2 regions of the Micromonospora sp. NPDC049201 genome follow, and region 2 is predicted to be linked to the other one. Evidence: riboswitches for the same ligand, from Rfam matches in the RefSeq annotation. Region 2 holds a riboswitch; the other holds the start of a gene.
The links. A riboswitch is a leader RNA that binds a small molecule or an ion and turns the genes downstream of it on or off. The one in region 2 is predicted to bind thiamine pyrophosphate.
Positions count from the first base shown of each region.

Region 1: it holds a riboswitch for thiamine pyrophosphate, as region 2 does, so the genes downstream of both, thiE (thiamine phosphate synthase) here and ACZ6O5_RS21330 (ECF transporter S component) in region 2, are expected to answer to the same signal.

Region 1 is NZ_JBVJHM010000002.1:158,480-163,159, reverse strand. Features, by position in the region: gene ACZ6O5_RS04410 (ABC-F family ATP-binding cassette domain-containing protein) at 1-714, shown strand, start outside; gene ACZ6O5_RS04405 (nucleotidyltransferase family protein) at 711-1,508, shown strand; gene ACZ6O5_RS04400 (aldo/keto reductase) at 1,585-2,547, shown strand; TPP riboswitch at 2,830-2,941, shown strand; gene thiE (thiamine phosphate synthase) at 2,936-3,562, shown strand; gene thiO (glycine oxidase ThiO) at 3,556-4,680, shown strand, end outside; gene thiS (sulfur carrier protein ThiS) at 4,677-4,680, shown strand, end outside.
Region 2 is NZ_JBVJHM010000009.1:237,763-242,442, forward strand. Features, by position in the region: gene ACZ6O5_RS21310 (acyl-CoA dehydrogenase family protein) at 1-355, opposite strand, end outside; gene ACZ6O5_RS21315 (DUF6328 family protein) at 469-972, opposite strand; gene ACZ6O5_RS21320 (sugar isomerase domain-containing protein) at 1,064-1,813, opposite strand; gene ACZ6O5_RS21325 (alpha/beta fold hydrolase) at 1,810-2,646, opposite strand; TPP riboswitch at 2,723-2,829, shown strand; gene ACZ6O5_RS21330 (ECF transporter S component) at 2,902-3,492, shown strand; gene ACZ6O5_RS21335 (ABC transporter ATP-binding protein) at 3,589-4,680, shown strand, end outside.

The sequences.
Region 1 (4,680 bases), on a different contig from region 2:
GACCAGGACATCCGGATGCGGCTGACCGGCGGGCGGACCGGCAAGCGCGCGGTGATCGCCGAGCAGCTTGAGTTGGACGGCCTGACCTACCCGTTCGACCTGGAACTCTGGTACGGCGACCGGGTCGCGGTGCTCGGCGCGAACGGGACCGGCAAGTCGCACTTCCTGCGTCTGCTGGCGCGCGGCGGCACCGACCCCGAGCCGGGCAACACGCCTGTCGACGGCGCTGCCGCGCTCGCGCCGGTCGCGCACGGCGGTGTGGTGCGGCTCGGCGCCCGGGTCCGGCCGGGGCACTTCTCACAGACCCACGACCGCCCGGAGCTGATGGCGAAGACGCTTGTCGAGGTGCTGTGGCGCGGCGACGAGCACCGGGCCGGCATGGACCGGCACGCGGCCATGGCGGCGCTGTCCCGCTACGAGCTGGCGGGCCAGGGCGACCAGCGCTTCGGCACGCTCTCCGGCGGCCAGCAGGCCCGCTTCCTGGTGCTGCTGCTGGAGCTGTCCGGGGCCACGCTGCTGCTGCTCGACGAGCCGACCGACAACCTCGACCTGGCCTCCGCCGAGGCGCTGGAGGCTGGGCTGACCGCGTTCGACGGCACGGTGGTCGCGGTGACGCACGACAGGTGGTTCACCCGGACCTTCGACCGGTTCGTGCTGTTCCGCGGCGACGGGGACGTGGTGGAGACGCCGGAGCCGGTCTGGGACGTCGGATGATCGACCAGGAGCTGGTCGACCGGCTCTGCGCGGTCGACGGCGTGGTCGCGGTGGCGCTCGGCGGCAGCCGGGCCCGCGGCGAACACCGGCCCGACTCCGACTGGGACGTCGGCCTCTACTACCGGGGTACGCCGGACGTGGCCGGGCTGCGCGCGGTCGCCGACTCGGTCGCCGACAGCCCGGTGGACCTCACCGCACCCGGCGGCTGGGGCCCCTGGGTCGACGGCGGCGGCTGGCTGCGCGTCGGCGGGGTGGCGGTGGACTGGATCTACCGGGACCTGGACCGGGTGCACCGGGTCTGGGCGGACTGCCGTGCCGGCCGCTACACGGTCGAGGTGCAGGCCGGGCACCCGCTCGGGTTCTACTCGCCCGCGTACGCCGGGGAGGTCGCGCTCGGCCGGGTGCTGGGCGACCCGACCGGCGAGCTGACCGCGCTGCGGGCCGAGACCGTCCACTACCCGCCCGCGCTCGGCGCGGCACTCGTGGCCGGCGGCTGGGAGACCGGCCTGCTGCTCGACGGCGCGGCCAAGGGCGCGGCCGGCGGCGACGCCGGGTACGTGGCGGGGTGCCTGTTCCGGGTGGTCGGCGTGCTCGCGCAGGCGCTGCACGGCCGGGCCGGGCGATGGCTGGTCAACGAGAAGGGCATGCTCGCCTCGGCCGGGCGGCTGCCGGGCACGCCACCGGACCTCACCGCCCGGGCGCAGGCGCTGCTCGGCGCGCTGGGGCGTACCCCGGTCGAGCTGGCGGCGACGGTCGGTGCCGCCCGGGCGCTCGTCGCCGACGCGCTGGGCTGAGACGCCCGGGCCGGCGGGCCCGGCCCGGTGGCAGCCGGTCGGGCTCGTCCCGTGCTCGGGCGGCGGCGGGCATAGGGTGGGACTCGTGAGTGAGATGACCTACCGTCGGCTGGGCGACTCCGGACTCGTGGTGTCCGTGGTCGGCATCGGCTGCAACAACTTCGGCCGCAAACTCGACAGCGACGGCACCCGGGCGGTGGTCGACGCCGCGCTCGACGCCGGGATCACCTTCTTCGACACCGCCGACATCTACGGCGAACCGCAGGGCGGCTCCGAGGAACTGCTCGGTCAGGCGCTCAAGGGGCGCCGCGACGACGTGGTGGTCGCCACCAAGTTCGGCATGGACATGCACGGCGCGAACGGGCCGGACCACGGTGCCCGGGGCGCCCGTCGCTACATCGCCCGCGCGGTCGAGGCGTCGCTGCGCCGGCTCGGCACCGACCACATCGACCTCTACCAGATGCACGAGCCCGACCCGGGCACGCCGATCGACGAGACGCTCGCCGCGCTGGACGACCTGGTGACCGCCGGCAAGGTGCGTTACCTCGGCAACTCCAACTTCGCCGGCTGGCAGATCGCCGACGCCGACTGGACCGCGTCGTCGGCGGGGCGTACCCGGTTCATCTCCGCGCAGAACCACTACTCGCTGCTGGAGCGGGGGGTGGAGGACGAGGTGATCCCGGCCTGCGAGCGGTTCGGCCTCGGCATGCTGCCGTTCTTCCCGCTCGCCAACGGGCTGCTCACCGGCAAGTACAAGCGGGGCGAGGCGCCCCCGACGGGCAGCCGGCTGGCCGGCGGCGGCCGGTACGCCGAGCGGCTGGCGGCGGCGCGCTGGGACACCATCGAGGCCATCGAGGCGTACGCCGCCGAGCGTGGGATCAGCATGCTCCAGGTGGCCATCGGCGGGCTGGCCGCCCGGCCGGCGGTGACCTCGGTGATCGCCGGCGCGACCACTCCGGACCAGGTACGCGCCAACGCCGACGCGGGCACCTGGCAGCCCACCGACGAGGACCTGGACGCCCTCGACGCCCTCCTCTGACGTCCCGCCCACCCGTTGGGTGGGCACTCGGTGAGGGGAACGTCATGGCTGTCTCCACGTCGGCCCGCGCAGCATCGGCCGGGTGCGCAGCCCTTCGTTGACGGCTCGACTACCCCGGAACGGCAGGACCGCCAGGCAACGCGGGACGCGGGCGTGGGTCGACATCCTGGCAGCGTGTCGTCACTCGACGGTCACCCGCCGTCCCGGTCCGTCGGGTGGCGCGGTCCTGGGAAAAAACTCACCCGGTCTTCCGTACGGCGGGGAGGCGTCGTACGGTAGCCGCAAGTGACCCACGGGAGCCCGGTGTGGACCGGGCTGAGAGGGGGGCTGACAGCCCCCGACCGTTGAACCTGATCCGGGTAATGCCGGCGCAGGGAGGAGCGTTGCCGTGCCGTCCCTGGGACGACTGCATCTCATCACCGACACCCGACCGGGGCGGAATCCGCTCGGCGTGCTGCGTGCCGCGCTGCCGGTGGGCCGCGCCGAACTCGTCGTACAGGTCCGCGTGACGGACGACGCCACCGACCGGGAGGCGTACGAGCTGGCCCGCCGGGTGGTCGAGGCGTGCCGGCCGTACGGCACGTGTTGCCTGGTCAACGACCGGTTGCACGTGGCGCTCGCGGTGGGCGCGGCCGGTGGCCACGTCGGGGCGGACGACCTGCCGGTGGCCGCCGCCCGCCGGGTGCTCGGCGTCGACGCGGTGCTCGGCGCGACCGCCCGGGAGCCGGGCGCCGCCCGGGCCGCGGTCGCCGCCGGAGCGAGCTACCTGGGTGTGGGCCCCTGCCACGCCACCACCACCAAGCCGGGGCTGCCCGCGCCGATCGGCCCGGACGGGGTACGCGCGGTCTCCGCGGCGGTGACCGTGCCGGTGATCGCCATCGGCGGGGTGACCGCCGCGGCGGTGCCGGCGTTGCGGGCGGCCGGGGCGTACGGGGTGGCGGTGGTCGGCGCGCTGTCCGAGGCGGCCGACCCCGCGCACGCCACCGCCGAGCTGCTCGGTGCGCTGACGTGTTAAGCGGGGGCCCCTCCTCTACCGAATGCGTTAACAGGGGGCCCGTCCTTTCCGAGGTGGGGGTGGTGGGGGCGGGGCCGGTGGGGCTGGCGATCGCGTGGCGGTGCGCGCAGCGCGGGCTGCGGGTGAGCGTGTACGACGACCGGCCCGGGTCGGGCGCGTCGCGGGTGGCCGCCGGCATGCTCGCCCCGGTCGCCGAGGCGTACTTCGGCGAGCGGGAGCTGACCGGGCTGCTTGTCGAGTCCGCGGCCCGGTGGCCGGCGTTCGCCGCCGAGCTGGCCGAGGCGAGCGGCGTCGACCTGGGCCACCGCACCGAGGGCACGCTGGTGGTCGGGCTCACCGCCGACGACCTGGCCGAGGCGGGGCGGCTGTGGTCGTACCAGCAGGGTTTGGGGTTGCCGATCACGCCGCTGCGCCCGTCGGCGCTGCGCGACCGCGAGCCGGCGCTGGCCACCCGGGTGCGCGGCGGCGCGGTCGCGCCCGGCGACCACCAGGTCGACCCGCGTCGCCTGGTCGCCGCGCTGCGGGTCGCGGCGGAGCGGGCCGGCGTGACGTTCCGGCCGGCGCGGGTCGGCACGCTGTCCGAGGTGGACGCGCGGGTCACCGTGGTCGCGGCCGGCTGCGGCGCGGCGGCGCTGACCGGGCTGCCGGTCCGGCCGGTGAAGGGCCAGGTGCTGCGGCTCCGCGCGCCCGCCGGCGGTCCGCCGGGCTTCCGGCACGTGATCCGGGGGTACGCCGACGGCGAGCCGGTCTACCTGGTGCCCCGGGCCGACGGCGAGGTGGTGGTCGGTGCCACCGTGGAGGAACGCGCGGACGTCGAGGTGACCGCCGGCGGTGTGCTTCGGCTGCTCCACGCCGCCGCCGAGCTGGTCCCCGAGCTGACCGAGTACGCGCTGGTGGAGGCCGCCGCCGGGCTGCGCCCGGGCACGCCGGACAACGCGCCGGTGATCGGGGTGCTGCCCGGCCGACCCGGCGTGCTCGCCGCCACCGGGCACCACCGGCACGGCATCGTGCTCACCCCGGTCACCGCCGACCTGGTCACCGAACTGATCGTCAACGGCGAGCCGGATCCGGCGCTCGCCCCCTTCAGCCCGGCACGGTTTTCGAAGGAGCGCCTGTGG
Region 2 (4,680 bases):
ACTTCCGGTCGATCTTCATGCCGAACGCGCCGAGCCGGGCCATGCCGTGGAACACGTCGTCCGGGATCCGCGCGTCGCGCTCGATCGCCGCGCCGTCCACCTCGGCGCCCAGGTACGCCCCGAACGCGTCGAGGAACTCCTGCGCGCGGGCCACGTCGGCCGGGTCGGACCGGGGCCACGGGTTGATCAGGTCGAGCCGGAACCGGCCGAGGAAGAGTTCCTTGCCGAAACTGGGCCGGTCCCAGGCCGCCTCGCGGGCCGCCTCGGCGACCTGGCGGGCCTCCTTCTCGGAGACCTGGCCGGCCTCGGTGGGCAGCGGTCCCACCCCGTCGGCGTTGTTCTGTGTCGTGGTCACGGCTGCCTCCTGGATGGTCGGTCCGGCTGCGATCGACGCGCTCGACGAAAACGACGCTACCCCCGGGTGTTACCCAGGGGTAGCGTCGCGTGCACGTCCGATTTGGCGGACCCTCAGTCGCCGGCCAGCGTCTGCGGGTCGTCGTCATCGTCGTCGACGTCGTCCTCACCCCAGTTGCGCCGCGCGAACGGCAGGATCGCCCAGAACGTCAGGAACCAGATGCCGGTGAGCGCGCTGAGCAGGAACGCGATGGGCCGGTCCAGCACGAAGTCGCTGACCAGCAGCACCGAGCTGACCATCGCGATCAGCATGAAGAACAGGCCGCCGGTGGCCATCCGGTGGGCGAAGCGGACCAGCTCCGGCTTGCGGCCCTGCCGGAACAGCGCCCGGTGGAACGCCACCGGCGAGATGATCATCGCGGCGGACGCGGCGGCGGCCAGCAACGCCACGATGTAGACGTCACGCTGGAACTCGGTGGTCCGGGTGAACCCGTTGCTGAACGGCAGCGTCAGCAAGAAGGCGAAGAGGATCTGCACGCCGGTCTGCGCGACGCGCAGCTCCTGCAACAGATCGGCGAAGTTGCGCTGCCAGCGCTGCTTCTCGGATTCCTTGGACACTCGCGAACCTCCGGTGAAGACGGCACGGCCGGCGGGTGAACACCCGCCGGCAGCAGCGCCTGTGCCCGATTCGGGCGCTCGCGAAACCGGCTCACGATCCCCGGCGGATCCGCCCCGCGTACCGGGCTTCCAGTTCGGCGTTGTACTCGTCGCCGCCGGTGATGTTGGCGGACAGGTAGACCGGCGGTCGCTCCCCCGCCGCCACCAGCCGGGCCACCACCTCGACGGTGATCTGCTGGGCCAGCAGCGCGGCGGTGATCGACGAGACCGCGCCGACCGCGCCACCGCCGGGCAACGGCAGCGTGGCGTCGCCGTACGGGGCGCCGTTGTCCAGCACCACGTCGGCGAAGTCGGCCAACTTCCGCCCGGACGGGTGCCGCGAGGTCATCCGCGCCGAGTGCCGCGCCGACGTGATCGCCACCAGCCCGTGCCCGCGCTGCTTCACGATCGACGCGAACTCGACCATCGCCCCGTTCACGCCCGAGTTGGAGGCGAGCACGAACACGTCCGGCGGCCGGACCGGGGCCAGCTCGTAGAGCCGGTGCGCCACCGCCGGCTCGCGTTCCAGCTTCGGGCCGAGCACGTCGGCCGGCTCGCCGCCGTGCAGGACCAGGTCGCGCAGCGCGATGCGGTTGGTGGGCACCAGCCCGCCGGCGCGGCCGGCGATCTCCATGGCGAGCGCCTCGGAGTGCCCGGTGCCGAACGCGTGCACCACCCCGTCGGCACGGAGCGCCGCCACGATCAGATCGGCCGCCTCCGCCACGTTCCCCCGCTGCTCGGTGGCCACCCGCTGCATCGTCGACGTCACCGTCGCCAGGTACGCCTCGGCGCTCACCGTCATGCCTCCTCCGTCCCTCGGACCCGGGCCAGGACCGCCTCGACCAGCGGGCCCGGGGCCTCGTCGGGGATCCAGTGGCTGACGCCGGACAGGGTCACGAACCGGTAGTCGCCGGTGACGTGTCCCGCGCACGCCTCGGCGGCGGTCCGGCCGACCGCCACGTCCCTGTCGCTCCAGACGTACGTGGTCGGCACCGCCACCGGGCCGACCGCCTTCATGTCCGACCCGCTCATCGCGCGGTACCAGTTCAGCGCCGCGGTGAGCGCCCCCGGCTCCCGCATCGGGTCGGCGTACCGGGCGACGGTGGCCGCGTCGCCGACGCCGCGCAGCATCCGGCGCAGCACGGCGCCGTGCAGCGCCAGCAGCACCTTCTCCGCCTTGCCCGGCATCCGGAACAGCGCCATGTAGGCGGACTTGGCCTTCTGCCGGGGATCGTTGGCGAGCGCGTGGCCCATCGCGGCCGGGTGCGGCACCGACACCGCGGTCAGCGTCCGCACCCGCTCCGGGTGCGCCGCCGCGAGGCCCCAGGCCACGATCGCGCCCCAGTCGTGGCCGACCAGGTGCGCGGCGGTCACCCCGAGCGCGTCCAGCACGGCCGCCGCGTCGGCCACCATCTCCGGGATCCGGTACGCCTCGACCGCCGCCGGCCGCGCGCCGGGCGAGTAGCCGCGCTGGTCGAGCGCGTACGTGCGCAGCCCGGCGGCGTGCAGCGCGGGCGTCACCGCGTCCCACTCGCCGGCGTGCTGCGGAAAGCCGTGCAGCAGCAGGACGGGGTCGCCGCCCTCGGGGCCGCCGGTGCGTACCTCGAACGTCAGATTTCGCGCCTCGACCCGCATGATCGCCAGCCTACCGACAGTCGCCCTGCTGGGCCCGGCCCCGACGTCGGTGCTAGCGTCTGCGACGAGACAACTTCACATCCGACAGGGGAGCGCACAGCGCTGAGAGTGCGGGCCGGTGCCCGCAGACCCTCGAACCTGATCTGGGTAATGCCAGCGCAGGGAGTTCGGTCGACCTCCAGCCGCGTCGACGTCCGGCATTCCGGGCGCGGCGTGCGTCTTCTCCTGGTTCCTCACCACGAACTGGGAGCCACCGTGAACCACACCGACAGCAACCGCTGGCGTACCGTCGACATCGTCGTCGCCTCGGTCATCGCCGTCGCCTTCGGCGTCGTCTTCTGGGCCTGGGGCCTGCTCTGGAGCGCCACCGACGCGGCGTTCGCGTTCTTTCCGCCCGCGCAGGCGGTGCTCTACGGCGTGTGGCTGATCCCGGCGGTGCTCGCCGGCCTGATCATCCGCAAGCCGGGTGCCGCGCTCTACTGCGAGACGGTGGCCGCGATCGTCTCCGCGCTGCTGGGCAGCCAGTGGGCGGGCATCGTGATCCTCCAGGGCCTGATGCAGGGCATCGGCGCGGAGTTGGCGTTCGCCGCCTTCCGCTACCGCTCGTTCAAGCTGCCGGTGGCGGTCCTGGCCGGCGCGCTGACCGGCCTGGGCGCGGCGATCTTCGACTTCGTCTACTGGAACAAGGCGTACGAGCTGACCTCCTACCGCATCCCGTACGCGCTCATCACGATCGTCAGCGCCACCGTGATCGCCGGCCTCGGCGCCCACCTGCTCACCCGCGCCCTGGCCAACACCGGCGTCCTGGACCGCTTCCCCGCCGGCCGCGACCGCGCCCTGGTCTGACGGGTTCCCGCCGTTGATCAAGGAGTTTGCGTCGGCGGCGGGCGGTTTCCCTGACGCGAACTCCTTGATCAACGAGGCTGGGGAGGGGGTGGCGCGGTGAGTGGGGTGGTTCTGCGGGGGTTCGGGTGGCGGCACGGGGGGCGGAAGCGCTGGGCGGTGCGTGGGGTTGACCTGCGCGTCGAGAGCGGGGAGCGGGTGCTGCTGCTCGGGGCCTCCGGTGCGGGCAAGAGCACGCTGCTGGCGGCGCTGGCCGGGCTGCTGCCGGAGGACTCCGGCGAGCAGGAGGGCGCCGTCGAGATCGACGGGCTGGACCCGCGCAAGGCCCGCGAACGCGTCGGCGTGGTGTTCCAGGACCCGGAGACCCAGCTCGTGATGGCCCGCTCCGGCGACGACGTCGCGTTCGGGCTGGAGAACCGCGGGGTGCCGGCCGAGGAGATCTGGCCCCGGGTCGACGAGGCGTTGCGCCGGGTCGGCTTCCCCTACCCCCGGGACCGCCCGACCGCCGCGCTCAGCGGCGGCGAGCAGCAGCGGCTGGCCCTCGCCGGGGCGCTCGCGCTGCGTCCCGGACTGCTGCTGCTCGACGAGCCGACCGCCAACCTCGACCCGGCCGGCGCCGCGCTGATCCGCCGGGCGGTCGCGGACGCGCTCGACCCGGACACCACGCTGATCCTGGTGGAGCACCGGGTCGCCGAGGCGCTGCCGCTCGTCGACCGCGTGGTGGTGCTGGAACCGGGTGGCGGCGTGCGCGCCGACGGGCCGCCCGGCGCGGTCTTCGCCGCGCACGGCGAGGCGCTGGCCGCCGCCGGGGTCTGGGTGCCCGGGCACACCGTGCCGCCGCGACACGCCACCGCGCCGGCCGGCGACGTGCTGCTCACCGCCGACCGGCTCGGCCTGCCGCCCCGGCTGGCCCCCACCGACCTTCGGGTACGCGCCGGCGAGGCGCTCGCCGTCCTCGGCCCGAACGGCGCCGGCAAGTCCACGCTGGCGCTGCTCCTCGGCGGCCTGCTGCGCCCCGGCACCGGCACGGTCACCGCGGCCACGGAACTGGCCGGGCGGGACGCGCGCACTCCCCCGCACCGCTGGCGGGCGCCGGCGCTGGCCCGCCGGATCGGCTCGGTCTTCCAGGACCCGGAGCACCAGTTCGTCACCGGTACGGTCCGCGACGAACTGGCGCTCGGCCCGCGCCGG